DNA from 4 places in the Micromonospora inyonensis genome. Region 1 is predicted to be linked to each of the others. Evidence: riboswitches for the same ligand, from Rfam matches in the RefSeq annotation. Region 1 holds a riboswitch; each other region holds the start of a gene.

Region 1 (7,512 bases):
GCGGAGGCGTCGCCGGCGTTCGAATGCCCGACCGGCCGGGACACCTGCTCCACCGCCGGCCTGGACCCGATCACCAACTTCATGGACTACACGTACGACTCGTGCATGTACCAGTTCACCCCGGGGCAGGCCAGCCGCATGCTGACCGCGTGGAACGCGTACCGCGCCGCCTGACGTGCCCGACGCACCCGATGCCGGCTCCGTCCCGCGGAGCCGGCATCGGCGTGTCCGGGCTCAGGCCGCGGCCCGGTGCGCGGCCCGTCGTCGCCCGGTCCGTCCCGGTACGGCCGGCTGACCGGCCGCCGAAGTGTCACTCGCCCGGGGATCCAGCCAGACCTGCACCGCCGGGCCGCCCTGCCGCGCACCGGGAGCCTCCACCCCGACGTGATCGCGCCGGGCGAGCATGGCCACGTCGACGGTGAACTCGAACAGCCGCCAGTCCGCCCGGGGCTCGGCCCGGAAGTTCTCCGCCAGCCGGGCCACCCGGGCGTGGTCGGTGACCGGACGGGCGTGTCCGGCCACGTACGCCTCGTCGTCGCTCTCCTCCGGCGGGAACGAGTGCAGCGCGTACCGCCCGTCGCGCTCCAGGTCGCGGCGCTTGGGCGAGTCGATGACGAAGCAGAAGAGCCCCTCGTCGGTGATGACCGGGGAGACCGGATGGACCCGGGGGCCACCGTCGGCCCGGACCGTGGCCAGGTAGCCGAAGCCCGGGCCGTACTGCTGCATGAGAAGGCGGATCGCGTCGGCGAGGCGGGGCTCGTCGGCGGCGAACTCGGACCAGGAAGCCATACCGACATCCTATCGAACACGCGTACGAAAACGCAGCCCGACGCGCTGGTCACCCGCCGGATCGTGGGGCCGATGGTCCTCGCTATGGTGGTGCGATGCTGCTCTCCGACCGCGACCTCGTCAGCGAGATCAAGGCTGGCACGCTGGCGCTGGAACCGTTCGAGGCGAGTCTGGTGCAGCCCTCCAGCATCGACGTACGCCTGGACCGGCTCTTCCGGGTCTTCAACAACCACCTCTACACCCACATCGACCCGGCGCGGCAGCAGGACGACCTCACCTCGCTGGTGGAGGTCCCCGAGGGGGAGCCCTTCGTGCTGCACCCCGGCGAGTTCGTGCTCGCCTCCACGCTGGAGGTCATCTCGCTCGGCGACCAACTCGCGGGCCGGTTGGAGGGCAAGTCGAGCCTGGGCCGGCTCGGCCTGCTGACCCACTCCACCGCCGGTTTCATCGACCCGGGCTTCTCCGGTCACGTGACGTTGGAACTCTCCAACGTGGCCAATCTGCCGATCACCCTCTGGCCCGGCATGAAGGTCGGTCAGCTCTGCATCTTCCGGCTCTCCTCGCCGGCCGAGCATCCGTACGGCTCCGCCGTCTACGGCTCGCGCTACCAGGGGCAGCGTGGGCCCACCCCGAGCCGGGCCTGGCGGAACTGGCGTACCTGGCCCACCCGCTGAACGTCGCGCCCCCCGCCACCCCTCGGTCCGGTGCTGGCGATGGTGTTCGCTCCGCTTCGTCAGGTGCCTGCAGGGGACCCCTGCTACACAAAAAGCGGTAACAGGGGTCCCCTGCTACCACCTCAGCCCGGCCGACCGTAACTGTGCACCGGGCCGTCGTCGACGCGCTTCATCTTCACCGGCGCGCCGGCCCGGGAGGCGTGCACCAGCCAGCCGTTGCCGACGTACATGCCGACGTGGTGCAGGTCGGCGTAGTAGAAGACGAGGTCGCCGGGGCGTAGCTCGTTCCGGCTCACCGGGGCGGTCGCCCGCCGCTGCTGGGCGGCGTTGTGCGGCAGTCTGACCCCGGCCCGCGCCCAGGCGGCGAGGGTGAGCCCGGAACAGTCGTACGCGTTCGGCCCCTCGGCCCCCCAGACGTAGGGCTTGCCGATCTGGGCGCAGGCGAAGCCGACGGCCCGGCCGGCGGCGCCGCCCGGGTAGACGGCAGGGCAGGGGGCGGGGCGCAGGCTGGTGCCACCACCGTCACCGTACGCCTTCAGGCGCATTTTCTGCAGGCGGGCGATGTCAGCGTCGATCTGCCGCCGCTTGGCGTCCAGTTGGCGTTCGGCCTGACCGAGCTGTGCGATCAGCCGGTCGAGCGGCGCTTTGCGGGCGCTGAGCTGGTCTCGCAACCCGACCACGTGCCGGATGTCGTCCTGCTGCCGGCGGGCGAACTGGTCGAGCAGTTCGAGCTGGTGGACGACGGTGGCTGGCGACGGGTTGGCCAGCATGGCGTTCAGGGCGGAAGCGTTCTCCCCCTTGTACGCCCGCACCGCGAGCCCGCCGACCTTGCTCATCGCCTGGTCGATCTGGCGTCGCAGCGGCTCGATCCGGGCGGTGAGGGCCGCCGCCTGCCGCCGTTTGGCGGCGAGCGCCTGCCGGGTGGCGTTGTGCTGTTCGATGACCGGCTCGAGGGCGTTCCACTCCCGGTCGATCTGGCGTTCGATCTCGGCTACCGAGGGTTCGGCGCGGGCCGCGCCGGCACCGCCCGTCACGAGGACGGCGGCTCCGGCGAGGACGGTGATGACGGTGGTGAAGCGGGACCAGCATGGACGCGGCGCAGCCGTCGTCCGGGCAGCCGTGGCCGACCGGGCGGACGGTGGCCGCGGGGCATGGTGTGCCACCGGGCTCCGTACTCCTTCTTCCGTTGACCGCCTACCGGGTTAGCTGACGGGTTCGGGCGGGAAGGGAGCGCCCTACCTGGCGTACGGATTCACCCCGATGGTGCTGGTGGTTCCCCGGCTCGCTCTGCTGTGGTGACGTTTCTCGTTGTGGCGACGTGCGTCGTGCGACTCGGCGGTGTCGAGCCGTCGCCGCCTCCGAATGGCGGACCTGTCACCGGCTCGGCAAGTGCCGAGACTAGGGACGGCCGTCGTCGATCCGCAACACGCTTCGCGGGAGTGCCACCTGCCGATTTCCGACAGTAACCACTGTGGGTGCCGTTCGTTGGCCCATCGCGACGGGGGTCCTCGGCCACTGGCCGGGGACCCCCGTCGTCAGGATGGATCGGTCAGTACGGGCGGCGGAAGCCCGCGACCGGCATGTGGTTGATGCTGGCCACCTGCACCGGCTTACCGGCCCGGGGGGCGTGCACCATGATGCCGTTGCCCAGGTAGAGCCCGACGTGATGCAGGTCGCTGAAGAAGAAGACCAGGTCACCGGGGCGGGCCTCGGAGCGGCTGATCGACTTGGTCTCGCGCCACTGCGCGCCGGTGAAGTGGGTCAGGTGGATGCCTGCGGCCTGGTAGGCGTACTGCGTGAGCCCGGAGCAGTCGAACGAGTTGGGCCCGGTGGCGCCCCAGACGTACGGGTCACCGACCTGGGCGCAGGCGGTCCTGATGGCGGTGTTGGCCTTGCTGCTGACAACGCCCTTGATCAGCGGGCAGCCGGGGGCGCTGACCGCAGTTTTCGGCATGGACGCCCGGAGCCGCTTGATCTCCGTATCGATCTTGATCTTCTTCGCCGCCAGGTCCTTCTCCTGCTGGGTCTGGCTGGTGATGAGGGCGTCGAGCTTCTGCTTCTCGGCTTCGTACCTCGCCTGGATCGCCAGCACGCCCTGGAGCTCCTTGCGCTGGTGGGCGGCGAGTCGGTCGAGCATGCCCATCTGCTCCGCCAGGGTGCCCGGCTTCGCGCTGACCAGCAGCGCGCCGATCTCCTGCGATGGGCCGGTCATGTAGTGCCGGGAGGCCAGGGCGCCGATCCGGTTCATGGCCACGTCGCTCTGCAGCGCGAGCGGCTGGATCTTCTTCTCCAGGTCGGCCGACTTCTTCACGTTGACCTTGAGCTGGCTGCGGACCTCGTTGTACTTCTCGATCGTGGGCTCCAGCTGCTCCCACTGCTTGTCGATCTGCGCCTCGATCTCCTCGGGAGTGGGCGCGGCGTGCGCGGGAGCAGCGAGCAGTCCGGTGCCGACCACGACGGCGGCGGACAGGGTGACCAGGGTACGAACGAACCGACGGAGCCCACCCGGACGAGTGGGGAGTCGATCCGGTGCGTGACGCTGAGGGGGCAGGGTTGCCACCGGCACGAACTCCTTTGGCGACCAGACCACCGGGCGCCCCGCGAGGGAGAGGATGGCGGGGCAGACGATCCACAGCGGCCGGTGCCCCACATTAGGGAAGCCGCGGGGCGATATCAAGGCGAGGGGGTCTCGTTTCATGCTCCGGCGACCACGCGGGCACCCTTCGTACCGATTCCGCCGACGATGGCGGCCAGGACATCGTCGAGGGTCACCACACCGAGCGGTCGCCGTCCGTCGCTGACCAGCACCATGTGCCGTCCCTCGCGGCGCATCGAGAGCAGCAGGTCGGCCAGGGTACGGTCCAGCGGCACCACGGCCAGCGGCCGGTACACCTCGGCGGGCACCGGGGCACGGCGGCTCGCGCCGACGTACCCGAGCACGTCCTTGACGTGCACGAAGCCGCGCACCCGCCGGCGCTGCACCACCGGGAAGCGCGACCGTCCGGTACGGGTGGCCAGCACCTCCAGAGAGGCCGGTGAGACGTCCTCGGTGACGGTGGTCACGTGGACCACGGCTGAAAACGTCGGTGGCGGTACGGGCGTGCAGGGCGAGCGCCCCGGTGATCCGGGCGTGTGCCGTGGACCCGCGAACGGTCTCGGCTCAGCCGGCGACCGGCTCGGCCTGCTGGCCGTCGCGGTTCTGCTCCGGCCTCACCGAGCGGAGCAGCACGCTCGCCACGTCGACGACCTCGACCTGCTCCCCGGCCCCCTTGCCGTTGACCCCGTCGTTCAGCATCGTCGAGCAGAACGGGCAACCGACCGCGATGGTCTTCGCGCCGGTGGACATCGCCTCCTCGACGCGGTCCACGTTGATCCGCTTACCGATCCGCTCCTCCATCCACATCCGCGCCCCACCGGCACCGCAGCAGAAGGAGCGCTCGCTGTTGCGCGGCATCTCGGTGACGCCCTCCGAGGCGGAGGAACCGAGCACCTCGCGCGGCGGGGCGAAGACCCGGTTGTGCCGGCCCAGGTAGCACGGGTCGTGGTAGGTGACCCCGCCGTCGACGGGCTGGACCGGGGTGAGCTTGCCGGTGGCGACCAGGTGGGCCAGGAGCTGCGTGTGGTGCACCACCTCGAACTCGCCGCCGAGCTGACCGTACTCGTTGCCGAGCGTGTTGAAGCAGTGCGGACAGGTCGCGACGATCTTGCGCCTGCTCTTCTCGCGGCCGTCGAACGCCTCGTTCAGGGTCTCCACGTTCTGCTGGGCGAGCATCTGGAAGACGAACTCGTTGCCGATCCGGCGGGCCGGGTCACCGGTGCAGGTCTCCCCCTCGCCGAGGATGGCGAAGGAGACGCCGGCCTCGTGCAGCAGCGTGGCGACGGCACGGGTCGTCTTCTTGGCCCGGTCCTCGAACGCGCCGGCACAGCCGACCCAGAACAGGTACTCGAAGTCCTCCGCCTCGCCGACCCGGGGCACCTCGAAGTCGAGGCCCTTGGTCCAGTCCTCCCGGGTGTTCTGCGGAGCGCCCCAGGGGTTGCCCTTGTTCTCCAGGTTGCGCAGCATCACGCCGGCCTCGGAGGGGAAGCTCGACTCGATCAGCACCTGGTAGCGCCGCATGTCGACGATGTGGTCGACGTGCTCGATGTCGACCGGGCACTGCTCGACGCAGGCCCCGCAGGTGGTGCAGGACCAGAGCACGTCCGGGTCGATGATCCCGCCCTCCTCGGCCCCGCCGATCAGCGGCTTCTCCGCCTCGGCGAGGGCGAGCACGTCGACGTGGGCGAGTTGGGCCGCGGTGGCCTTCTCCTCGCCGGTGAGGTCCTTGCCGCCCCCGGCCAGCAGGTACGGCGCCTTCGCGTACGCGTGGTCGCGCAGGCTGAGCACGAGCAGCTTCGGTGAGAGGGGCTTGCCGGTGTTCCACGCCGGGCACTGCGACTGGCAGCGACCGCACTCGGTGCAGGTGCTGAAGTCGAGCAGGCCCTTCCAGGTGAACTGCTCGACCTGGGCCACCCCGAACTGGTCGGACTCGGGGTCGGCCTCCTCGAAGTCCAGCGGCTTGCCGTTGCTCGTCATGGGGCGGAGCGCGCCGAGACCGGAACCGGCCCGGCCCGGGTCACGCTTGAAGAAGATGTTGAAGAAGGCCAGGAAGCGGTGCCAGGCCACCCCCATGGTCACGTTCAGCGCGATCACGATGAGCCAGGTCATCGAAATCATGATCTTGATGAGGGCCGCGACGCTGACCCCGGCCTCCCAGTTCGGCAGCAGCGCGCCGACGGCGTGGCTGACCGGGGTGGCCCAGGTCGGGTACTCGAAGTGGTCGGTGGCGACCTTGAAGCCCCGGATCAGGAAACCCATGATCAGGACGGCGAGAACCACCGCCTCGACGAAGTAGCCCTGCCACATGGTCGAGCCGGTGAACCGGGAACGTCCGCCAGTCCGGCTGGGCCGGTTGCGGATCCGGATCGCGATCAGCACCACGATGCCGACCACACCGAAGATGGCGATCAGCTCGGTGACCAGCCCGTAGACCGTCCAGCCACCGATCAGCGGCAGGCCGCCGGTGGGCGAGACCACCTCGAAGTACGCCTCGAGGACCAGCAGCGACAGGACGACGAAGGCGACCATGACGAACCAGTGCGCGGCACCGACCACGCTCCAGCGCAACATGCGGGTGTGCCCGGCCGTCTCGGCCAGCATCGTCCTCGTCCGGGTGACCGGGTCACCGAACCGTCCGGGGTCCGGCTGCCCGAGCCGGACGACTGCCACGATGCGCAGCACCGCCTGTACGGCCACCCACACCGCCAGAGCGGTGATGGCGGCGGCGAGGATCGTCGTGACGAGCTGGACGCTGCCCATAGCGTTGGCCTCCACGGTCTGCTGCCTGGCGAGCGGTTCGGCGACCGGCGTCGGGATGTCGCGCCGCCGGCTGCCCACCGCGACCCTGACCTGACCGGTCGATGACCTCGCTCCGCTCGGTCATGCAGTGCAGCCTACGCTCAAGGTTACCCGGTAGTAACGTGAGGAACCTCGCACCGGGCTGCGCTGCCCTGCGGACACCTTAGAAGGGCCGTCCGACCTGCGCAGATCGGGGGTTCCGCGTGGTGACATGTCGCGCCCGCGCACCACGGTCGGGCCACGGCGGAGACGCCATGGTCAGGCCACGGCGTGGTCCCGGCCACGCCGGAACCTTCGGGGGCGCGGACCGGGACGCCGAGGACCGCTGGCGCTCAGCGCCAGCGGGAGAGCACGATCAGCGAGGCGACCATGGCGCCGAAGCCGACTGCGAGGTTCCAGTAGCCCCACGTGGCGACCGGGTAGGCCTGCTCGGAGAGGTAGTAGACCACCAGCCAGCCGATCCCGAAGACGATCAGCGCGATCGCCAGGAGCGGCAGCCAGACCGGGCTGGGCTTGCGCGTCGCCGCGGTGGTCGTCGGACGCACGTCCGTCGGCGGGGTGTACACCTTCTTCTTGCGGACCTGTGACTTGGGCACGACGCTCTCCAGAGGGAATACGACCTCGTCCGGCCTGACAACCGGGCGCGGGGGCGAC
Region 2 (7,512 bases), 510 kb from region 1:
ACTCTGCCTACCGGGAAGCGCCTCGCCGCGCAGCGCGTCCCATGCGAGAGCCAGCCTAGCGCCTCGGTCTTTCATTTGGGCGGCCGTTCATAGCTGCTATTCGATGAAGTCGGTTCGGGGTTCGGGCGTCAGCTTGGTTGGCATGCTGACGGCCCGGCGCGGGGCCGGGTTCCTCCGTGTTGCTGGTCGGGGCGTGGGGTGTGGGGTCAGCCGGCGGGTCTCGGTAGTCCGGCGAGGCGGTGGAACGCGCTGGTCAGAGCGTTGGTCCAGGGCCAGTTGGCGGCGATGGCGAGTCGGGTCCGGCGGGCGGTGCGGGTGAGGCGGGCGGCGACGTGGAGCAGCCGGTAGCGCAGTTTCTTCGGTTCGGCGGCGGCGAGGTCACCGTCGAGGAGCAGGATGCGGGTCCAGGCGAGCAGGTCGATGCCGGTCAGTGCGAGGTGCAGCCAGGCCTGGTTGATGGCGAAGTGTCGGGACGGGAACCGGCCGAAGCCGGTGTCCTTGCCGGTGCGGATGCGGTCCTCGACGCGGGCGTGAGCCCGGTGCCGGGCCTCCAGGTGTTGGATGCTGCCGTTGCCGGGCGGGGTGTCGGTGGCGACGACCTGATGCCGCCAGCCTTCGATGGTGTCGAACAGCGATAGTTGGGCGCCGGGGTGTGGGCGTTCCCGGCGGACCAGGAACCGGGTGCCGGGCGGCCAGCCGGCCGCGTCGAACAGGCCGGTGATCTCGCAGACCTCGGCATGTTCACGTAGGTCACCGGCGGTGTCGACGGCGGGAATCCAACCGGTCGCAGCGCGGATCGCCGCCCGCACAGGTTCGGTGATCGCGGCGCCGACGGAGAACCGGATGTCCAGGTGCTGGTCGCGCAGGCTGCGGATGTGGGCGAGGAACCCGTGGGTGGAGCCGGCCGCATCGGCGCGCAGCAGGATCGGGGTGCCGTGCCGGATGGCGTCGGGGATCTGGGCGAGGGCTTGGTCGAGGACGGTGATGTGGTCGGCGGTGGTGTTCGACCCGGCTCGGCCTTCCCGCAGCACACCGGCGAGGGCTTCGCCGGTGTTGTCCAGGAAGCACAGCAGCGGGTGGTAGCCGAACGTCTTCTTCCAGGTCCGGGTCGCTGCTTCCTTCTCCGAGTGGCAGAGCACGATCGTCGCGTCGATGTCCAGGACCAGACCGTCGACCCGCCGGCCGGCCACCATCGGCTGCGGCAGGTCACCGCGGGTGTCGGCGTGCTGGGCCCAGGCGATCTCGCGGGCTCGGGCCCGCGCGGCCCGCAGCTCGGCCAGCATCGGCTCGTCCAGTCGGGACAGCAGCCGCCAGGCGGTCGGGTCGGAGGCGACCGGCCCGAACAGGGCGGGCTGGTCCCGCAGCACCGCGAGATCAGCGATGGCCTCGCCGCCGTCGGCGAGCATCACCGCCAGGTCCACGGTGACACGGCCCGGATCGTGCCCGCCCTGCCGCTGCCGCAGTCCTGCCAAGGCCTCACCGAACGCGCTGGTCAGCCCGGTCACGTCGGCCAGATCCGCAAGCAGGCGGGCACCGACGTGGCCCACCACGCCCCGTCCACCACCGGTGACCGCGATCTTCGGACGTGTTGCGGTAGCCTTCACCCAGCAAGTGCCTTCCGTGACAGGAACATCGGACCCTCAGCAAGTCCCATTTTCCCTGATCAAAAGGCACTTCTTTGCTTCCTGCCCACCCTGTGGACCGCCCTTAACGAAGGGCCGAGCCTAGCAACGTCATCAGGCCGATCAACGACTTGGCCAGACAGTTGGTTGTCGATGTAGCCGGCTCTGCCGCTGTCTGGCAGATCCGCCACGATGAAGCCTCCCGCAAGGGCGGGATAGAGGCCAGCCGATAAGGGCACGACATGCACCTGAATATTCGGCTGTTCGGCGAGGCCGATCAAATGATCGACCTGCTCCGCCATGATCTTCGTGCTACCGCAGGTCCGCCTAATGACCATCTCATCCAGGACCAAGAAGAGTTGCGGAACCGGACTGCGTGTCAGACAGGACTGGCGACCCATGCGGGAACTCCACTCGCTGATCAACGTCTTCGGCTGACAGCCAGCCGTTCGACAACGCCGCTCGGGCATACGCCTCGGTCTGGAGCAACCCTGGGACATACGCGGGCTCGTACCAGCACAGAATGACAGCTTCGCGCTCGTACTCGATCCACTCCCGCAACCAGACCGGCGTGCCCGCGTCTTTCACCAGGTCTTCCCAGAGGCTGAGCAGGATTCCGCCGGTCTCCAGGGCTTCGTCCACGGCCTTGAGGTACTCCGGCTTGGGCGGCTTGACGCCGGTCTCGATCGCGCTGACGTGCGTGTTCGAGTAGTGCACCCGCTCACCCAGCGCGTCCTGGGTCAGTCCGGCGGCCATCCGCCGCCGACGCAGCTCGCGCAACAGGAACTCGGACGGCGAGATTCCCACATGTTTCTCCACTCTCCTCGGTCCACGTCGCCGTACCCCCACCCAGCCCGAGACGGTCACCCACGGTCGTCATGACAAAGCGGAGTGTTCGGAATCCTGGGGCGAGGCGGGCACGCTGTACACCCACGGTCACCACGACATCGTCGAAATGCCGAAAGAGGGAGGTCCCGTGCCCCGACACCATTCCGTCCCGCTCGCTCCGCGTCACCGCCGCGACTGGCGTACGGCCTGGCGGCGCTGTGGCTGCGGCTGCGCCTGGCCCTGCCCGGACCGGTACCTGTCGGTGCCGGTCGAGCCGGCCGTCGCGCCGGTGCCGCCCGCGTACCCGCAGGTCAGAAACGTGCCGGTGGCCAGTGCCGCCTGGGCGGTGTCCGGGGTGGCCGACGAGTTGCGGGAGGCGTACGTCGCGGTCGGCGCGGCCGTCGTCCTGCTGGAACGGGTGCGGGTCGGGGCGACGAATCCCGCTCTGCGCGCGGCGCAGCGGGGTGCCGATCACGCGCTGGACCTGGCCGACGAGGCGGAGCGGCTGCCGGGGAACAGCTCCGGGCCGCCGGGGAGGACGGCCCGACCGTCGAGGCGGCGACCGGGGAATGAGCACGGGCCGCCGGGCAGCTCGAACTGACCGCCGCCGCCCTGCGGGAGACCGTCGCCGCGCTCGCGGCGCAGTTTCCCGCGAACGCGGCGGACCCGGCAGGGAGAGGTCGACGGCCGTGATCTACCTGACGGCAAGCGGCTCGGGCCGCACCAGATCCGGAGCGTTGAATTCGACCGGTGCTGGCGCGGACTCGCACCGGACCAGGTCCGCTCCCATCTCGACCGGGTCGCCGGGGAGGTGGAGCGGCTGCACCGGCACATCCGGGCCGTGGAGGCCGACGGCGACCGGATTCGTCAGGCGCTGCGCCGCTGGCAGTCCGAGTACACCCAGCGCCGGCCGGCGGACTCCGGCCCTCGGCACGGGCGGTGGTGACGTTGAGCCGTTGGGTCCTGCACCTGCCGCTGACACTGCCCAGCCGGGCGTACGCCGTCGCCCTCGTGGTCGCGCTGCGCGACTCCCTCGGGCACGTGCCGGAACTGGACTTCGGGGAGGCCACCGTCAGCGCGGAGGACGACCAGTCGCGGCGTACCCGGATCTGGTGTGACGCGCGGCTGGGCGCCGGACGGCGGTGTGTGCTGCCGATCGGGCACGACGGGAGGTGCCGGTGACCCGGCGGGCGCATGGACGGGGCAGCTCCACAGCGTGCCGACGAACTTCCCACCGAGCGGACCCGGGCCGGGCCGCCGAACAGCCTGCGAGCTGCCGCTTCGGACCCGGCAGAATGGTCCGGCCAGGGCACCCGCCACGCCAGGACCGTTGGGAGAAGCATGGGCCACGACCACAGCCGTCCCACCGCCGCCGCGCCGCCGCGCGTACGGCGTGTCCTGATCGCGACCGTGGTCCCGCTCTTCCTGGTGACCCTGGTCGCGGCGCTGGTGCTCTGGCCCCGGGACACGCCGTCGGTCGGCGGCGGCGAGGACGCGCCCCGCTACCACGGCACGGTGACGCGGGTGGTGACCGAACCCTGCCCACCTGCCCCGGAGACCCCGGAGGGGACGACGGAGGGGCCGTGCGGGACCGCCACGGTGACCGTCGACACCGGGCCGGACGCCGGGCAACAGGTCGAGACGGCGCTGCCCGCCGGGCCGGGGTCGCCCTCGGTGGAGGTCGGCGACGAGATCGTCCTGGTGGTGCTCACCGACCCGGCCGACCCGACAGTCAGCGCCTACAGCATCGCCGCCCACCAGCGGGGCAAGCCGCTGATCTGGCTGGCCCTGGCGTTCGCCGTCGCCATCGTCGCGTTCGGCCGGTGGCGCGGCCTGGCCGCGCTCGGCGGGCTGGCGGCCAGCTTCGCCATCCTGCTCACCTTCGTCCTGCCCGGCATCAGCGCCGGGCAGGCTCCACTGCCGGTGGCGGTCACCGGCGCCGCGCTGATCATGTTCGTGGTGCTGTACCTCACCCACGGGGTCACCGCGCAGACCTCCGTCGCCGTCCTCGGCACCCTGGCCAGCCTGGTGCTCACCGGCCTGCTCGGCAGCCTGGCGACCGCGTTCACCCACCTCACCGGGTACGGCTCCGAGGACGCCACCACCCTGTCGATGTTCCAGGCCGACGTGGACCTGCACGGGTTGCTCCTGGCCGGGATCATCATCGGCTCCCTGGGCGTCCTGGACGACGTCACGGTCACCCAGGCGGCCACGGTCACCGAACTGGCCCACGCCAACCCCGGTCTCACCCGGCTCCAGCTCTACCGGGCGGCCACCCGGGTCGGCCGGGCGCACATCGCCTCGACGGTCAACACGATCGTGCTCGCGTACGCGGGCGCCTCGCTGCCCCTGCTGCTGTTGCTGACCGCCGACGCGCGCGGAGTCAGCGAGATCGTCACCAGCGAGTTCCTCGCCCAGGAGATCGTCCGCAGCATCGTCGCGACGCTCGGCCTGATCGCCGCCGTACCGATCACCACCGGCCTGGCCGCCCTGGTGACCACCGCCGGCCGGGGTGGTACGCCGACCCGCCGGCTGCCCCGGCCCGCCGGCGAGCGGGACGAGGCCCTCGCCGCGCTGAGCGGCCCCCGGGCCGCCACCGGAGCGACCGATTCCGCACCCGCTCCGGGCCGCCCGGCGAACACGGATCCGACCTGGTGACACTCCATAACGTCACCGCCATCCGGCCTGATCTTGACAAATGTGACAGGAGCGACGGAGAACAATAGGGAAATAACGCTTTTGGTCGGGATCCGGGCGTAGAACCCCATGCCCGCCGTCAGGTAACCTCGCTGCCGGTTACCGCCGAAGGCGCGCACCGGCGCCAGCGGGGCCACCGCCTAATCGCCCACCGGCGAACCGGGGAACCAGGTTCATGGGGTGCATCCGCGTCAGCGGTAGGGGCCACTTCCGCCCCGAACCCGTCAGCTAACCCGGTCGGCGGTCGACGGAAGGGAAAACTGTGACGGCACCCCTACGCCGCTGGCTGAAACCTGTCGTGGCCGTGCTCGCCGCCCTCGCCGTGGCCGCCGGGCCCGCGCCGGCGCTGGCTGAGCCGTCGAGCCCGTCGGGGCACGACGGAGAACAGCCCAAGCTCCTCAACGAGGTCATCGAGGAGGCGAACCGCAGCTACACCCAGGCCCAGGCCAAGCTGAGGGCCTCGACGGACCGTCAGCTCGCCCTCGCCTTGGAGGTCGAGCGGACCCGGAACGAGTTGAAGGCGCTCACCCCGCAGGTGGCCAAGATCGCGGTGCGGTCCTACATGACCGGCCGGGTCGGCCCCACCTCCATGCTGCTGGACAGCGACACGCCCGACTCGTTCGTCAGGCGGGCCGGCGCGCTGGACGAGATGAACATGGTCAACAACAAGAAGGTCGCCGCCGTCGCCGCCGCCAAGGAGCAGGCGGAACGGGCCAAGAAGGCGCTCGACGCCGAGGTGCTGGAGGAACGGAGGCAGGCCGACATCCTGAAGAAGCGCCAGCGCGAGGCGGAGCGGTCACTCGCCCTCGTCGGCGGCGTCGGGTTGACCGGTGGCCTGGTGGACGCCACCTCCCCGATCGCCCGGCCCGGCCCCGGGCGGGACAGCAACGGCAACTGGCGCCCGCTGGGCTGCACCGAGGACGACCCGACCACCGGCGGTTGCATCACCCCACGCACCCTGCACATGTACAGGGAGGTCAAGCGGGCCGGCTTCAACCTGTTCGTCGGGTGTTACCGACCGGGCGGGCCGTACGAGCACCCGAAGGGGCGGGCCTGCGACTGGTCGCTCCAGAAGTCGGGGTTCAGTAGCTGGGACACCAAGGCGGAGCGGATGTACGGCAACAACCTCACCGCGTTCCTGGTGCGTAACGCCGACCAACTCGGCATCTACTACGTGATCTGGAACAAGCAGATCTGGTTCCCGGCGACCGGCTGGAAGTCGTACAGCGGCCCCTCCGACCACACCGACCACGTACACGTGTCCATGCTCTGACCCCGAGCCGAACGAACACGGGCCCCGCCTCCACACATCCGGGAGAGCGGGGCCTGTTCGCGTGACCGGGTCGACGCCGGTGGGCCACCAGGGCCGCCGGCCACCCGCACCGCCGGCCGGGCGGAGGTCAGCTGCCGGAGGGGGCCGTGAAGGCGGCCGGGCCGGCGACGAGGGTGACGTCCTCGCTGGCGGGCATCGCGCGGACCATCCGCACCTCGCCGGCAGCCAGGCGGTACGACATGCCGACCACCGCGCACCGCCCGTCCCGCACCGCCCGATTCAGGGTCACCGAGCGCTCCAGCAGCAGTTCGATGGTGTGGTCGATGTGGATGTCGACGATCCCGTCAATGTCGTCGACGCCCTCCCTGGCGGCCCGGCGGAGGCTCGGCACCACCGCGCCGACGACCGCCCCCAGGTAGCCGGAGGGCGTCGCCCCGGTGCCGTCGGCCTCCCGGGCGGCCTGCACGGCGCCGCAGGAGTCGTGGCCGAGGACGACCACCAGTGGGGTCTCCAGGACGGTGATCGCGTACTCGACGCTGCCGAGCACCTCGGCCCCGACGGTGTGCCCGGCGGTCCGGACGACGAAGAGGTCCCCGAGGCCCCGGTCGAAGATGATCTCGGCGGCGAGGCGGGAGTCGGAGCAGCCGACCAGGACCGCGAAGGGATGCTGCCCGTCGGCGACCGCGGTTCGGTGACCGGCGTCCTGGTTGGGATGCAGCGGGCTGCCGGCGACGAAACGCCGGTTGCCCGCAAGCAGCTCGTCCAGCGCCTGCGCGGGACTCGTCGGAGGCTGCTGCATAGCAGGAACGGTCATGACTTCCCCACCCCTTCTCCGGGCCGGCCCGCACGGACGCATGACGAGGGCGGACACGGCTCGCCACCACGGTCACACGGAGCGCAAACCACGTCAAGGGATACGTGATATGCGTTTCAGGTGTTGACACCGGAGGGCGCGGCGGTGAATGCGAAACGAAGGTCATAACATGACGGTCATGGCGACGACTCAGCGTGAGAACGGGAGCCAGCGCAACTGGACCTTCCTCACGAACCACGCACACGTACTGCTCGCCATCGCCCGCAACCCCACGGCCC
Region 3 (7,512 bases), on a different contig from region 1:
CCGGATGGACGGGCCGACCGACCAGGTCATCGCGGCGTACAACGAGTTCATGAAGAAGTAGCGTGCGACGGCCTGCCCCCCGGTGAACACCGGGGGGCAGGCGCGTGCGACGGCGGAGCTAAGGTCGTACCGCGTGCCCGCCCGAGGAGTCGGGCACGGACGACGGCACGTGGATCAGTGAGGATCACGATGACGCAGGACCACCCCGACGGAGCCGGCACCGGTACGGAGGCCGCCCCGGCTCCGTGGCGCCCCTCGCGGACGGTGGCGGTGGTACTGGCCGGCGGAACGGGTTCCCGGGTCGGGCTGGGCATCCCGAAGCAGCTGGTCAAGATCGCCGGTAAGCCGATCATCGAACACACCATCGCGGTCTTCGAGGCGGCCCCCGAGATCGACGACATCCTCGTGCTGATGGCCCCCGGCTACGTCGACGACGCCCGGGGCATCGTCGAGGCGGCCGGCTTCCGCAAGGTCCGCCAGGTCCTCCCCGGCGGCGGGACGCGCAGCGACACCACCCGCCTGGCGCTGGACGCGATCGGCCCGGACGACTGCAACATCCTCTTCCACGACGCGGTCCGCCCCCTGCTCAGCGGGCGGATCGTCCGGGAGTGCGTGAACGCGCTCTGGACGTACCAGGCGGTGGACGTCGCGATCCCCTCGGCGGACACCATCGTCGAGGTCGGCGACGACGACTGCATCACCGGCATCCCGGTGCGCGCCCGGCTGCGGCGCGGGCAGACCCCGCAGGCGTTCCGCTCCGGCACCATCCGCGAGGCGTACCGGCGGGCCGCCGACGACCCGCACTTCGCCGCCACCGACGACTGCGGCGTGGTGCTGCGCTACCTCCCCGAGGTGCCGATCAAGGTGATCGACGGCGCGGACGAGAACATCAAGGTCACCCACCCGGTCGACGTGCACCTGGTGGACAAGCTCTTCCAGCTCGCCGCGGCGCGGGCCCCCCGTCCGGTGGACGAGCAGCGGTACACCGAGGAGCTGACCGGCCGGACGATGGTGATCTTCGGCGGCAGCTACGGCATCGGCCACGAGCTGGCCGAGCTGGCCCGCCGCTACGGCGCGCAGGTCTTCCCGGTCAGCCGCTCCGCCACCGGCACCCATGTCGAACGGGACACCGACGTGCAGGCCGCGCTGCGCACCGCGTTCGAGGCCACCGGCCGGATCGACCACGTGGTGGTGACCGCCGGGATCCTGGAGAAGGGCGCCCTGGCCGAGATGGACGAGGCGACCATCGACCGGCTCCTCCGGGTGAACTTCGTCGGGCCGGTGACCGTCGCCCGGCACGCGCTGCCGTACCTGCGCCAGACCCGGGGGCAGTTGCTGCTCTACACCTCCAGCTCGTACACCCGGGGCCGGGCCCGGTACGCGCTCTACTCGGCGACCAAGGCGGCGCTGGTCAACCTCACCCAGGCCCTCGCCGACGAGTGGGCCGAGTTCGGCGTCCGGGTGAACTGCGTCAACCCGGAGCGCACCGCCACCCCGATGCGCACCCGCGCGTTCGGCGCGGAGCCGGAAGGCACCCTGCTCGCCGCGGCGACGGTGGCCCGGGCCTCGCTGGACGTGCTCCTGTCCGACCTCACCGGCCAGGTGATCGACGTCCGCCGCTCGGCCGACGAACCGGTGGTGCCGGCCCAAGCCGGGCCGGCTCCCGCCGCCGCGCCGTCGGGTCGCTGAACCCGCGCCCCCACTTCCCACGCCACAGGCAGGAGAGTCAGCGAGATGCGTGGCACCCTGGTCCGGAAACTGCTCGCCCGGTGTCTCACCGTGGGCCTGGCGGTCCTGGCCTTCCTCCTGATCGCGCTCACCGGGGCGACCCTGCCCGGACTGCTGCTCGCGGTCGCCGCGCTCGCCGCCGGGGTGTGGGAGCGGCGGGTCCGTCCGGGCGCGGACGTCGCGGGCGAGTCGGTCCTGGTCGCCGCCGGCATCCTGATCGGGTACGCCCGCCGCCTCGACGCCGGCTTCGACCCCGCCCTGGTGGCCACCGCGCTGGTGGTGCTGGCGCTGGTGCTGCTCGACGGGCCGCTGCGGGAGGCCGGTGGCCTGGAGATCCGCACCGCCAACCTGCCGGTACGCCACGGGCTGACCACCGCCCACGTCGGCACGGCGATCCCGGTGCTGCTCGGCGCGGTCGCCTTCGGCGCGCTGCTCGCCCTGCCCACCTGGTACGCCCTGCTGGTCAGCCTGCTCGTCGGCGGCCTCGCCGGGGTGGTCGGGCTGCGTCTGGCCCGGCGGCGGTTCCGCCCGTCGACGGCGGCCAGCCCGGTGGCCCGCGCACTGGCCCGGCACCAGCCGGAGTTCCTGCTCTACTTCTCCGCCCCGCCCGGCTCGGAGTACCAGGTCACCATGTGGCTGCCGTACCTGGAGCGGATCGGCCGGCCGTTCCTGGTGCTGCTGCGCGAGCCGGAGTTCCTGGCCCCGATCGCGGCGGCGACCCGCGCGCCGGTGGTGTACTGCCCGACGCTGAAGGCGATCGACGAGGCGCTGGTGCCCAGCCTGCGGGTGGCGTTCTACGTCAACCACGGCGCGAAGAACGCCCACTGCATCCGCTTCACCCAGCTCACCCACATCCAGATCCACCACGGCGACAGCGACAAGGCCCCGAGCGCCAACCCGGTCTCGGCGATCTTCGACCGGAACTTCGTGGCCGGGCAGGCGGCGATCGAGCGGTACGCCCGCGCCGGGGTGCAGATCCCGGCGGAGAAGTTCGTCGTCGTCGGCCGTCCCCAGGTGGAGGCGATCGGGGTACGCCAGCCGCCGGTGCCGATGCCGGCCCAGCCGACCGTGCTCTACACGCCCACCTGGACCGGGCACCACGCGGACGCCGACTACTGCTCGCTGTCGGTGGCCGAGGCGCTGGTCGGGCGGCTGCTGGCCCGGGGCGCGACGGTGATCCTGCGGGCCCACCCGTACACCGCGCAGAACCCAAAGTCGGCCCGGCAGCTCGCCCGGGTGGAGGAGGTGCTCGCGGCGGACCGCTCCCGCACCGGCCGGCAGCACGTCTGGGGCACCGAAGCCAGTCGGGCGATGAGTCTGGTCGACTGCGTGAACCGCTCCGACGCGCTGATCTCCGACGTCTCCGGGGTCATCTCCGACTACCTCTACTCGGGCAAGCCGTACGCGGTGACCGACATGGGCGCCGACGGCGACGCGTTCACCGAGCGCTTCCCGCTGGCCCGCTCCGGCTACGTGCTGCGCCGGGACCTGGCCGACGTCGACGACGTCCTGGAGCGGCTGCTCGGCACCGACCCGCTGGCCGAGGCCCGCTGGGCGATGCGCACCCACTACCTGGGCGACTTCCCGGTCGAGTCGTACGCCGAGGGGTTCCTGTCCGCCGCCCGGGCGCACCTCACGCCTTCAGGTGGTAGGAGGGGCCCCCTGTTACCGCATTTTGAGGAGCAGGGGTCCCCTCCTACCACAGCGGCGGCTGTTCCCCGCGCAAGGGCTCAGGCGGAGTAGCCGCGGGTGGCGGCCCAGTGCGCCAGGCTGATGCTGGTCATCCAGTACGAGCCGGCGGCGGCGTTCGCCGGGTCCGCGATCTTGACAGTACGACCGTTGTCCCGGTAACCGACCACCGTCAGGTAGTGCCCGCCGGGGTAGGAATGCCATCCCCCCGCCACGTCGGTGGCGGAACCGGCGATGTTCACCACGACGGCGTACCCGCTGCCGACGGCCCGCACCACGTCGGCCTGGAGCCGGTCCATCTGGGCCGGGGTGGCCGCGCCACCAGGGATCGTCCGGGTCCGGTAGACGTCCCGGCCGACGAGGTCGTTGAGGACCCGGGTGGTGTCCTCGGCGGAGTTGGTGCCGGCCTCGGTGGTGTGCAGCCGCCGGGCGAGGTCGTCCTGGCTGCGAACGACGTCCCGGGCGGTGAGCGCGATCCGGGTGGCGGCCGGACCGCAGTAGTAGAAGGTGGTCTGCTCCTGGTACTGGATGTCGAGCACCTTCGACGCGGGCGGCTTCGGCGGGGTGGGGCTGGTCGTCAGGTCCGGGTCCGGCGAGCGGGTGGCGGCGGGCGAGGCGGAGCGGGTGGCCGGAGTCGCCGCGGCGGCCGGTGGGGTGGTGGCGACGGCGGACGGGTTGGCCGGGGACGCACTGGCGCGGTCGCGGTGCCGGGAGGCGGCGGTCGACCGGTCCGGCTCGGCCGCCGTGGCCACGGTGTCGTCCCGGCGTACCGGTGTGTCGGTGTCGACGAGCAGGACGCCGGCGGTGGACGCCACCACCAGCACCGCCGCCGAGGCGGTCACCTGGTAGGACCGGCGGGTTCGGAACAGGGTGAACGGTCGCGGGACCGGGTACTTCACGGATTCCTCCACGGAAGGCAGGGGTGGAGAGCGGCGCACCTCATCGGCGCGCGGACGGACCGCACGCGGGATCGACGGGTCGCGGAGGGTGCCCGCTCGGACAGCGCCTGAGGACGGACGCCGGAGTCAGTGCCGGCGACGCGGACGGCCGGCCGGCGGCACCTGGGCACCGTGGAGGAACCGGGAAACGGGGGTGTACAGCACGGACTACTCCTTCCGATACCGCCTACCGGGTTAGCTGACGGATTCGGGCGGGAAGATCGCCCTACCGCGGGTCGGCCCCGCGGATTCACCCCGGACGTACGTGGGTCCCCGGCTCGTCGAGCACGATTAAGCGGGCCGGCACGGTGTCGCCCTTTGCGACCTACGACCGCACCAGACGGGCCGACACTACTGATACCTTGATCCGCTGCCAACCCTCGTGAACAGGCCGAACGACCCCTCATACCCGGAATTCGAGCGCGTTTCCGGGCTGACGACGCTGAATGGGACGAGCCGTCTACCCGTCATCGTCGAGGCGGTTACCGCCACGGGTCGGCACAACCGGGCCGCCGCACCGGGCGCAGAACGGGACGACCGGGGTCGAAGGTGCCGCACGGCAGGACGTGGCCCGGGTCACGTCACGATCCGGTCACGCCGCCGACTGCGGTGACCCCGAAGTGCCACAGGGACCCCGCAGCGGCCCGGGGGACGGGACCGGTCAGGGCGTCAGCCCACCCGCGCCGGCCGCCACCGGGCAGCGGGACGGACCGCGCCGGGCACCCGTCGGGACGCGGCGACGACCGTCGAGGTGCCCGCCCGGAGGCGCTCCGCGGCGAGGGACGCCTCCTCCGCCAGGGACCGCGCCGCCCTGGCGGCCACCTCGGCTCGCTGCCAGGCCGCCCGCTCCCGCTCGGCCGCCGTCCGGTACTCCACCCGCCGTAGGTCGCGCAGCACCCGGGACAGGACCGCCTCCTGCACGACCGGGTGCAGACGGGGGTCCCACCCGTTGCGGCGGGCGAACACGTCGCTGAGCGCCCGCACCGACAGGTCCCCCCGCCAGTACGCGGCCATCGCGGACCGGTGCAGGAACCGCTCGCGGGCGACGTACTCGGCCGGGGTGCGGGGCGTCCGGGGTGCCGGCAGGGCGGTGGCCCCGGCGAAGCGACGGGCAGCCGTCTCCGCCTCGTCGTACGCCCGCCAGGCCTGGTCGACCCGTTCCTGCGCGGTCAGCCACTCCGTCCGACGGCGGCGGGCGGTGTGCGCGGCCCCGGCCGCGGCAACGGCCACCTCTTCGGCGTACCGGCGCAGGTCGGCCGGGTCGCGAACGACGGGGTCGCCAGCGGCCGGGGCCGGGGCGGGTGGGGGCAGCACCCCCTCCCGTTCCCGCTCGGGGCGTGCCACCAGGACGGTGAGCACGGTCAGGGCGAGCACGAGCAGGGCGGACCAGATGGCGGCCGCCCGGGGCACGTCCACCAGGAACTCGTAGAGAACGATGTCCATCGTCGGCACCTCACGGAACACGGAGCGGGTGGGGGCCGCACGGACGCCTCGGGTGCGGGCGCGACCATCGTCGCAGCCACCGGTGGGCCGTCGGCGGGTGCGGGGTGAGGTTCGTCGGATCAGCTCGGGCCCCGGGGACGGGACACCCGGAGCGGACAGATCAGCGGGGCGGTGGTGCCCGGGAGCCGGCCGCACCGGCGTCGGTGCCGACCAGCGGCCGGACCGGGGGCCGGCCGACCGCCCGGGACGCGGCCACCACGACCGGTGCGCCGACGGCCGGGCCGGTGCCGGAGGGCGTGCCCGCCTCGTCGCGGGCGTCCGGCTCGACCCCGTCAGTCGTGACCCCGTGGGCGGGGTACGACCCGACCAGGGCGGGCAGCCGTCCCACGGAGAGGCTTCTCTCGGCGAGGACTGGCACACCGCCAGCGGGGAGGCCCCCGGCGAGGGCGCCGCCGCTCAGCGCGAGGGCGACCGCCACGGCGAGGCTGGTGAACACCCGGAACGCCCGGCGCACCGACCGCCACCGATGGCAGTCGAGCACGACGGAAGACACGCAGAGCATGTTACCCCGAACGTCGGGTACCCGCATCGATGCCAGCCGTGCCGGAATCCGCGGCCTGGTCACCGGCCGGGGCCACGGCGTGTCCGCACCGGTCGACGCCGTCGGCGGCCCGCTGCCGGGGCGTCACGGCCGCCCGGTCCCCGGTCGCGGACGGATCCCCGGCCGGGGCGGGACGCTTCCGGCTGGGAGCGAGCAGGCGCATCATCGGGGTCTCCACCCACCGGTAGAGCAGCCAGGCCAGCAGCAGGTTCAGCAGCAGGAAGCCGACCGCCACCAGCGGCCCCGTCCAGCCGGTGAAGCCCACGCCGTAGTCACCGGTGAGCCGGAGGATGGTGACCATCACGAAGACGTGCACCAGGTAGAAGGCGAAGGACACCTCGCCGAGCCAGACCAGCGGCCGGGATCGCCACGGCGAGGGCAGGCCCCGCACGTCGGCCCGGGCCGCCGCGGTGATCACCAGGATGTACGCGGCCGACAGCAGCGCCGCCCAGAGTTCCGCGCGGATCCACTCACCGGCCACCGCCCAGGTGACCACGAAGACCAGGCTGGCCAGCGGCAGGGCGGGACCGCGCCAGTGGCCGCGCCGCATCAGCTCGGCCGCGGCGACGCCCATCCAGAACTCGGTGGACCGCACCAGCGGGAAGATCTGGGTGAACCACCAGCGGCTCTCCTCGGGCACCAGGAGCTGGCCCGGCCAGAGAGCGAGGATCACCAGCGGTACCGCGACCACGACGGTCCAGAGCATCCACGACGACGCCCGGCGCAGCGCCGGCAGGACGAAGGGCAGGCAGAAGTAGAAGAACAGCTCGCAGGAGAGCGACCAGCTCACCGTGTTGACGCTGTAGAAGTAGCCCGGGGTGGGGTTCCAGGCCTGCACGAGCAGCAGGTTCTGCACCGCCGCCGAGGGGTTGACCGGGTCGGCGAACCAGAGCCCGACCAGCAGCGCCACCGCCCACATCAGCACGTGGTTCGGGTAGATCTTGGCCACCCGGCGCCGCCAGAACGCCCACTTCGTGTCCTGCGGACGGGCGGACCAGACCAGCACGAACCCGCTGAGGACGAAGAAGAACTGCACCCCGGACAGGCCCAGGGTGAACAGTTGGTCCACCACGACCTTGAACTCCGGCTCGACGATGATCCGCATCGTCCCGA
Region 4 (7,512 bases), on a different contig from region 1:
GAGCTCAACAACCTGAACGCCTCCCACCCGGGCGACGGCTGGGACGCGACCGAGAAGCGCCTGGTCGAGGCCGGCGTCTTCGAGGCCTGAGCCGCCCCGCACGCGACACCGAGAGCCGCCCGCCGGAGATCCGGCGGGCGGCTCTGTCGTGAACGACATTCGCATCGGTAGATCTCCCTCGGGGCGCGAACCCGGGACGGCGATTCTTCCCGTCGGACGATTCGCGTGGTGCCATGGCGGGTAGCCGTTGGGTTACCGCCGGGTACCCCCCCCGCGCGGGTCGGGCCGGCTGGTGGGAGGTAGTGATGCCGGAGGGGTTCGAGGTGCCGCTTCCGGACGGCGTACGGCTGCACGTGGAGACGGCCGGGCCGACCGACGCCGAGGTCACCGTGGTCATGGTGCACGGCTGGACGCTGGACGGGCGCAGCTGGCACCGGCAGCTCGACGGGATCGGCCGGCAGCTCGGCGACCGGGTGCGCGTGGTCACCTACGACGCCCGGGGGCACGGGCGGTCGAGCTGCATGGCACTGCGCACGGCGACCCTGGCCCAGCTCGGCGACGACCTGTCTGCCGTGCTGGACCACGTCGCGCCGACCGGGCCGGTGGTGCTGGTCGGGCACTCCATGGGTGGCATGACCGTCATGGAGTACGCCCACCGCCACCCCGGGCACTTCGCCGCCCGTACGGCGGGCCTGGTCTTCGTGGCCACCACCGCCGAGGGGCACACCCACACCGCGTACGGGCTCTCGCCCCGGATCGCCCGGCTGATCCGGCTGGCCGAGACCACCGGGGCCGGAGTTCTCGCCCGGTGCGGCTCGTGGCGGCCACCCCGGGCGCTGCTGCGCGCCCTGCGGCCGTCCCTGCGCTGGCTGCTCTTCGGCGACCGGTGCGACCCGACCGACATCCGGCTGGTCACCTCGGCGGTGGCGCGCGCGTCGCTCCGCTCGATCGGCGGCTTCCGGGCCTCGATCGGGACGCAGCACCGCCTGGACACCCTCGCCGAGCTGGGGGACGTGCCGGCCGCGGCGCTGGTCGGCGACCGGGACCGGCTCACCCCGCCACCGTGCGCGGAGTCGATCGCACAGGTGCTGCCGACCACCGAGCTGACCGTCTGCCCCGGTGCCGGCCACATGCTGATGATGGAGCGCCCGGACGAGGTCACCGCGGCGATCGTCACCGTGCTCCGGCAGGCGCTCGCCACCCCCGACGCCACCGCATCCAAAGGGGCATAACGGGACTTATCACGTCGGGATCGGGATGCCCGACCGCCGGTCGAGCCACGGCCCGTACCCTCGGCCGGGTCAGGTTGGCGCGGGTCCGCGCCGTCCGCCACCGACAGCACAGGAGCCCGTGCGTGACCGACCAGAGCACCCTCGCGCAGGAGATGGCCGCCGAGCAACGGCATCTCGACCGGGTGTACGCCCGGCTGGCCGAGCTGCGGCGGTCGGCCGCCCGAGCCGAACGCGACGGCTACCGCCTGGCCCGGGTGGGCAACTTCGGGGCGCTGGTCGAGCGGGACGCGATGGTCTTCCACGCCGCCCAGCGCCGGTACGCGCTCGACGCCGAACACGAGGGGCTGGTCTTCGGCCGGCTCGACCTGCGGGACCGTTCGGTGCTGCACGTGGGACGACTCGGGGTGCGCGGCGAGAACGCCGAAACCCTGGTGGTGGACTGGCGCGCCCCCGCCGCGGCGGCGTTCTACCAGGCCACGCCGGCGCAGCCGCTGGGCGTGGTCCGCCGCCGCACCATCGGGTCCTCGGGCGAGCGGGTGACCCGCATCGAGGACGACCTGCTCGACCCGGCGGCGGCCCCGCCGGAGATGCCGGTGGTCGGCGACGGCGCGCTGCTGGCCACCCTCTCCCGGGCCACCGGGCGCGGGATGCGGGACATCGTCGCCACCATCCAGCGTGAGCAGGACGAGGCGATCCGCTCCCCCGGCTCGGGCGTCACGATCGTCTCGGGCGGACCGGGCACCGGCAAGACGGCGGTGGCCCTGCACCGGGCGGCGTACCTGCTCTACTCCGACCGCAGCCGGTACGCCGGGGGCGGCATCCTGGTGGTCGGCCCGTCGGCGGTCTTCGTCGAGTACATCGCCTCGGTGCTGCCGTCCCTCGGCGAGGAGACGGCCACCCTGCATTCCCTCGGTTCCCTCTTCCCCGGCATGTCCGCCATCCGCTCCGACCCGCCGGAGGTGGCGGCGGTCAAGGGCTCGCTACGGATGCGCCGGGTGCTGGAGCGCGCGGTCCGGGACGCGGTCCCCGACGGTCCGGACGAGCTGCGCCTGCTCTACCGGGGGCAGCTGCTCCGGCTGACCCGGCCTGAGCTGGACGCGATCCGCACCCGGGCGCTGCCCCGGGGCGCCCGCCGCAACGAGGTGCGCCGGGCCGGCTTCGACGGGATCTTCGCCGCGCTCTGGGCGCAGGTCCGCCGGCTGGGCGTACCCGGCCTGCCCGAGCAGCGGGCCTTCGAGGACGAGCTGGCCGACCGGACGGAGTTCCGGGAGTTCCTCAAGGCGTGGTGGCCGCGCCTGCACCCGCGCCACGTGCTCGGGTGGCTGGCCCGGCCGGATCGGCTGCGGTCGTACGCCGGGGGGATCCTCTCCGGCGCGGAGATCCGCGCGCTGACGGCGGCCTGGCGGACGCTGGACCGCGACGGGCTGACCATCGCCGACATCGCCCTCCTCGACGAGCTGGACGCGCTGCTCGGCCAGCCGATGAAGCCGGCCCGCCGTCGGCGCGACCCGTTCCAGCTCGCCGGCGGGGTCCGGGAGCTGAGCACCTTCACCGACCGGCAGCGCGCCCAGCGGGCGGCGGCGCGGGAACGCCCGGCCGACTACCGCGACTACGCGCACGTGGTGGTCGACGAGGCACAGGACGTGTCGCCGATGCAGTGGCGGATGCTCGGCCGGCGGGGCCGGCTGGCGTCCTGGACGGTGGTCGGCGACCCGGCGCAGACCGCCTGGACCGGCGACCCCGAGGAGCTGGCCCGGGCCCGCGACCAGGCGCTCGGCCGGCGTAAGCGGCACGAGTTCGCCCTGACGACGAACTACCGGAACTCGGCGGAGATCTTCGCGGTGGCGGCGGCCGAGATCCGCACCATCCACCCGGACCTCCCGCTGCCGACGGCGGTCCGGTCCACCGGCGTGCACCCGGTGGCGCTGACCGTGCCGATGGCGCAACTGCCGGCGCGGACGGTCGAGGCGGTCACCGCGCTGCTGGCCCAGGTGGCCGGGACGGTGGGCGTGATCACGCCGGTGCCCCGCCGGGACGAGGTCGCCGGCTGGCTGGCCCACCTGGACTCGCCGCGCCTCCAGGTGGTGACCAGCCTCCAGGCCAAGGGCATGGAGTACGACGGGGTGGCACTGGTCGCGCCGGGCGAGATCCGGGCGGAGCCGGGTTCCGGCGTTCGGACCCTCTACGTGGCGCTCTCCCGGGCCACCCAGCGGCTCACCACCATCGATCCGGTCGACTGACCCGTCCGCCCCGCCCCGGCCGGCTGCCCCTCCCCCGCCGCTTCCGTTCCGGGCGGGCGACCCGCCCTTACTTGCATACATAGCGATGTGAACATACATTGGGTCCGGGCCGAACGGGGAACGGAGGGTGGGGGCGTGGGCGCAGGTCATGACCACCACGGCGGGATCGCACACGCCGCACAGCGACACACCGGCCGCCTCTGGGCGGCGTTCGGGCTGCTCGCCGCCCTGATGGCGGTCGAGGCGGTGACCGCGCTCGGCACCGGGTCGCTGGCCCTGCTCTCCGACGCCGGCCACATGTTCACCGACGTGCTCGGCATCGGCATGGCGCTGGCGGCGATCACCGCCGCCCGACGGGCCGGCCGGGATCCGCAGCACACCTTCGGCCTCTACCGGCTGGAGGTGCTCGCCGCGCTGGCCAACGCCGTCCTCCTCTCCGGGGTCGCGGTCTACGTGCTCGTCGAGGCGGTCCGCCGGTTCGGCGACCCGCCGGAGGTGACCACCGGTCCGATGCTGGTGGTGGCGGTGCTCGGCCTGCTGGCGAACCTGGTCGCCTTCGGGCTGCTGCGCGAGGGCGCGAAGGAGAGCATCAACCTGCGCGGCGCCTACCTGGAGGTGCTGGGCGACCTGCTCGGCTCCGTCGGCGTGATCACCGCTGCGGTGGTCATCGCGCTGACCGACTGGTGGTGGGCCGACCCGCTGGTCGCGGTGGCGATCGGGGTCTTCATCCTGCCGCGCACCTGGCGGCTGGGCCGGGCGGCGCTGCGCATCCTGGTCCAGGCCGCGCCGGAGCACCTTCAGGTGGGCGCGGTGCGCGACCGGCTGGGCGCCGTCCCCGGCGTGGTCGAGGTGCACGACCTGCACCTCTGGACGCTCACCTCGGGGATGGAGGTCGTCTCGGCCCATTTGACCACGGACCCGGCGGCCGAGATCGGCACCGTGCTCGCCGCCGCGCGGACGGCGCTGCACGAGGACTTCCACATCGAGCACGCCACCCTCCAGCTCGAGCCCGGTCAGTCGCCCGGCGTCTGCGACCGGGTCGAGTGGTAATTAGGGCAAACTTAAATCTCGGCGTGTATTGTCCGGCTATGTCGGATATGCCGGTGGAGATTCCTGGGAGTGGTGTGGCCAACGCTGCCCCTGGGACACCGGCTTCGGTAGTCTCGGATCCGGTCAACGCCAGGCGGCGCCCTCCGGCGCCTGCGGTGACCGCCGCCTAATCGCCGATGACGGCGAGCCGGGGAACCACGTCCTTGGGGTGCATCCGCGTGAGCGGTAGGGATCTTCCGTCCCGAACCCGTCAGCTAACCCGGTCGGCGGCTGACGGAAGGACATGTGCATGCCAGTAGTGGCACCCGTACGACGTACCGCCGCCCGGATGGCGGCCCTGATCGCCGCGACGCTCGCCCTCGGGGTCGCGGCCACGCCGGTCGCCGTGGTCCCCGCCGCGGCGGCGCCTCCGCTGGCGGCCAAGGCCCCCGGCGACGACCCCGAGGGAGGCACCCCCGCCCTGCGCGCCCAACTCGAGGCGGCCAGCAAGGGCTGGCTCGACGCGAAGGACGCGCTCGCGACGTCGGTCGCCCGCCAGCAGAAGATCAACGAACAGCTCACCACCATCGAGAAGGACCTGGCGGTCCGGGACCAGAAGGTCGGCGTGATCGCCGGGCTGGCGTACCGGACCGGCCGGCTCGGACCGGCCTCGGCCCTGCTGGCCAGCGACTCGCCGGACAACTTCATGGACCGGGTCGCCGCGCTGGACGCGGTGGCCGCCAACGAGGACCGCGAGCTACGTGGCCTGCTGACCACCCGGGAACAGGCCAACCGGGCGAAGACGGCACTGAACCGGGAGATCACCGAGCAGCGCAAGCAGGTCGCGGTGATGGAGAAGCGCAAGCAGCAGGCCGAGCAGGCCCTGGTGGTCGCCAACCGGAAGACGGCGGCCACCCGCCCCAGCGGGGGCAGCGACTCGAGCCGGTCCGCCACCGCGAAGCCGGCGCCGCGCAACCCCGACGGGTCCTGGCCACCCGAGTCGTGCAGCGTCAACGACCCGACGCCCGCCGACGGCTGCATCACCCCGCGTACGCTGCACGCGCTCAACCAGGCCAAGGCCGCCGGCTTCACCCGGTACGTCTCCTGCTACCGCCCCGGCGGTTCGGGTGAGCACCCCAAGGGGCGGGCCTGCGACTTCGCCGCACAGAAGAGCGGCTTCGGCGGCGACGCCACCGGCGGCGACAAGACGTACGGCGACAACCTGGCGGCGTACTTCAAGAACAACGCCAGCCGGCTCGGGGTGCTCTACGTCATCTGGTACCGGCAGATCTGGCTGCCCAGCAGCGGGTGGAAGTCGTACAGCGGGGCGGGCGGCGATCCGTCGAGCGACCACACCAACCACGTCCACCTGTCGGTCTACTGAGCCACCCGGCGCGGCCCGTCGTCCCCACCCGGGGGTGGCGGGCCGCGTGCCGTACCGCCCCGGCGGGACGACCCGGACACCGTCCTCCACAACCCCCTGAAAGGGGTCGCATGAGCGACACCGGGCGGGGAACCCGGGCCGCGCGAGCGGACGAGAGGCGGGCACCATGGACGGTCCCGACGGGTACGTGATGGTCTTCGCGCCGGCACCCGTGCTGACGGTCACCATCGACCAGCCGAGCGACGAGACCGAACTCCACCTGCACCCGGGCGGGCAGGGGGTCTGGCAGGCCCGGATGATCATGTCGCTCGGGGTGCCCGTGGTGCTCTGCGCCAGCCTCGGTGGCGAGATCGGCCAGGTGCTGGAACCGCTGCTGATCACCGAGGGGGTGCGGCTGAAGCGGGTGCTGCGGGACACCGCCAGCGGCGGATACGTGCACGACCGCCGCAACGGTGCCCGGCAGGAGGTCGCCGACGTCCCCGGCCATCCGCTCCGCCGGCACGAGCTGGACGAGCTGTACAACCTGGCGCTCGGTGAAGGGCTACGCGCGCCGGTCAGCGTGCTCAGCGGGCCCGGCGAGCCGTCCCTCGTCCCGCCCGACCTCTACCGCCGGTTCGCCGCCGACCTCGGCGCGAACGGTGGCCGGGTGGTCGCCGATCTCTCCGGCGAGCACCTCGACGCGGTGCTCGCCAGCGGGTTGTTCTTCCTCAAGGTCAGCCACGAGGAGCTGCTCCGCGACGGACGGGCCCGCTCGGCGGACGAGGACGAGCTGACCCGCGCCATGTACGACCTCCATGCGGCCGGGGCCGAGACGGTGGTGGTGAGCCGGGCCGAGCAGCCGGCGTTCGCCCTGGTCGACGGGGAGGTCCTCGAGGTCGTCATGCCCCGGTTGGAGGCGGCCGACCCGCGTGGCGCGGGCGACTCGATGACCGCCGGGGTGGCCGCCGTCATCGCCCGCGAGGGCGACATCCGGACCGCGATCCGCACCGGCGCGGCGGCCGGGGCGCTGAACGTCACCCGGCACGGCCTGGGCACCGGGCGTCTCGACTCGATCGCCGGGCTGGTGGACCGGGTGCGGCTGGTCCCGGCGGGCAACCGCCCACAGGAACGGACCACCCCGGAGGAACTGGCCGACCGGGCGGCCGGACGATGAGCCCGCGCGTGCTGGTCACCAACGACGACGGCGTGGCCGCGCCGGGACTGGCACGGCTCGCCCAGGCGGCGGTCGCGCGGGGGCTGGACGTGGTGGTCGCGGCTCCGCTGGAGGAGGCGAGCGGCACCAGTGCCTCGATGACCGCGCTGGAGCGCGAAGGGCACGTGGTGGTCCGGGCCCATCCGCTGCCGGAACTGCCGGACGTGCCGGTGTACGGGGTCGGCGGCTCCCCCGGCTTCATCGTCCTGATCGCCGTGCACGGCGCGTTCGGACCACCCCCGACGGTGGTCCTCTCCGGCGTCAACCGGGGAGCGAACGCCGGCCGGGCGGTGCTGCACTCGGGCACGGTGGGCGCGGCGTTCACCGCCGCCGCCAACGGCTGCCGGGCGATGGCGGTCTCCCTGGACGTGCTCTCGGCCGCCGACGTCACCCCCGGCAGCGGCGGCGCGGCGGTGCACCCCGCCGTGCGGGTAC

What was found. Region 1 has a riboswitch for cyclic di-AMP ahead of GA0074694_RS07130 (C40 family peptidase). Riboswitches for the same ligand answer to the same signal wherever they lie in the genome.
Positions count from the first base shown of each region.
Region 2: another riboswitch for cyclic di-AMP. It lies ahead of GA0074694_RS09540 (coiled-coil domain-containing protein); the one in region 1 lies ahead of GA0074694_RS07130 (C40 family peptidase).
Region 3: another riboswitch for cyclic di-AMP. It lies ahead of GA0074694_RS28490 (C39 family peptidase); the one in region 1 lies ahead of GA0074694_RS07130 (C40 family peptidase).
Region 4: another riboswitch for cyclic di-AMP. It lies ahead of GA0074694_RS16775 (coiled-coil domain-containing protein); the one in region 1 lies ahead of GA0074694_RS07130 (C40 family peptidase).

Region 1 is NZ_FMHU01000001.1:1,572,952-1,580,463, reverse strand. It holds gene GA0074694_RS07145 (zinc metalloprotease) at 1-174, shown strand, start outside; gene GA0074694_RS07140 (pyridoxamine 5'-phosphate oxidase family protein) at 235-789, opposite strand; gene dcd (dCTP deaminase) at 885-1,463, shown strand; gene GA0074694_RS07130 (C40 family peptidase) at 1,586-2,626, opposite strand; cyclic di-AMP (ydaO/yuaA leader) riboswitch at 2,640-2,789, opposite strand; gene GA0074694_RS07125 (C40 family peptidase) at 3,013-4,029, opposite strand; partial or broken gene GA0074694_RS07120 (CBS domain-containing protein) at 4,158-4,596, opposite strand; gene GA0074694_RS07115 ((Fe-S)-binding protein) at 4,624-6,819, opposite strand; gene GA0074694_RS07110 (cell division protein CrgA) at 7,191-7,454, opposite strand.
Region 2 is NZ_FMHU01000001.1:2,084,702-2,092,213, reverse strand. It holds gene GA0074694_RS09570 (IS1380 family transposase) at 207-1,604, opposite strand; gene GA0074694_RS33595 (DUF5753 domain-containing protein) at 1,664-2,023, opposite strand; gene GA0074694_RS33590 (Scr1 family TA system antitoxin-like transcriptional regulator) at 1,962-2,441, opposite strand; gene GA0074694_RS09560 (hypothetical protein) at 2,599-3,051, shown strand; partial or broken gene GA0074694_RS33585 (DivIVA domain-containing protein) at 3,178-3,249, shown strand; gene GA0074694_RS33580 (hypothetical protein) at 3,262-3,396, shown strand; gene GA0074694_RS09550 (hypothetical protein) at 3,393-3,632, shown strand; gene GA0074694_RS09545 (YibE/F family protein) at 3,792-5,108, shown strand; cyclic di-AMP (ydaO/yuaA leader) riboswitch at 5,275-5,405, shown strand; gene GA0074694_RS09540 (coiled-coil domain-containing protein) at 5,410-6,420, shown strand; gene GA0074694_RS09535 (carbonic anhydrase) at 6,548-7,234, opposite strand; gene GA0074694_RS09530 (helix-turn-helix transcriptional regulator) at 7,404-7,512, shown strand, end outside.
Region 3 is NZ_FMHU01000002.1:3,200,857-3,208,368, forward strand. It holds gene GA0074694_RS28475 (ABC transporter ATP-binding protein) at 1-61, shown strand, start outside; gene GA0074694_RS28480 (bifunctional cytidylyltransferase/SDR family oxidoreductase) at 190-1,689, shown strand; gene GA0074694_RS28485 (CDP-glycerol glycerophosphotransferase family protein) at 1,735-3,471, shown strand; gene GA0074694_RS28490 (C39 family peptidase) at 3,459-4,328, opposite strand; cyclic di-AMP (ydaO/yuaA leader) riboswitch at 4,525-4,663, opposite strand; gene GA0074694_RS28495 (hypothetical protein) at 5,025-5,798, opposite strand; gene GA0074694_RS28500 (hypothetical protein) at 5,959-6,351, opposite strand; gene GA0074694_RS28505 (acyltransferase family protein) at 6,362-7,512, opposite strand, start outside.
Region 4 is NZ_FMHU01000002.1:375,894-383,405, reverse strand. It holds gene GA0074694_RS16795 (hypothetical protein) at 1-90, shown strand, start outside; gene GA0074694_RS16790 (alpha/beta fold hydrolase) at 306-1,232, shown strand; gene GA0074694_RS16785 (HelD family protein) at 1,355-3,472, shown strand; gene GA0074694_RS16780 (cation diffusion facilitator family transporter) at 3,608-4,522, shown strand; cyclic di-AMP (ydaO/yuaA leader) riboswitch at 4,676-4,807, shown strand; gene GA0074694_RS16775 (coiled-coil domain-containing protein) at 4,821-5,885, shown strand; gene GA0074694_RS16770 (PfkB family carbohydrate kinase) at 6,052-7,038, shown strand; gene surE (5'/3'-nucleotidase SurE) at 7,035-7,512, shown strand, end outside.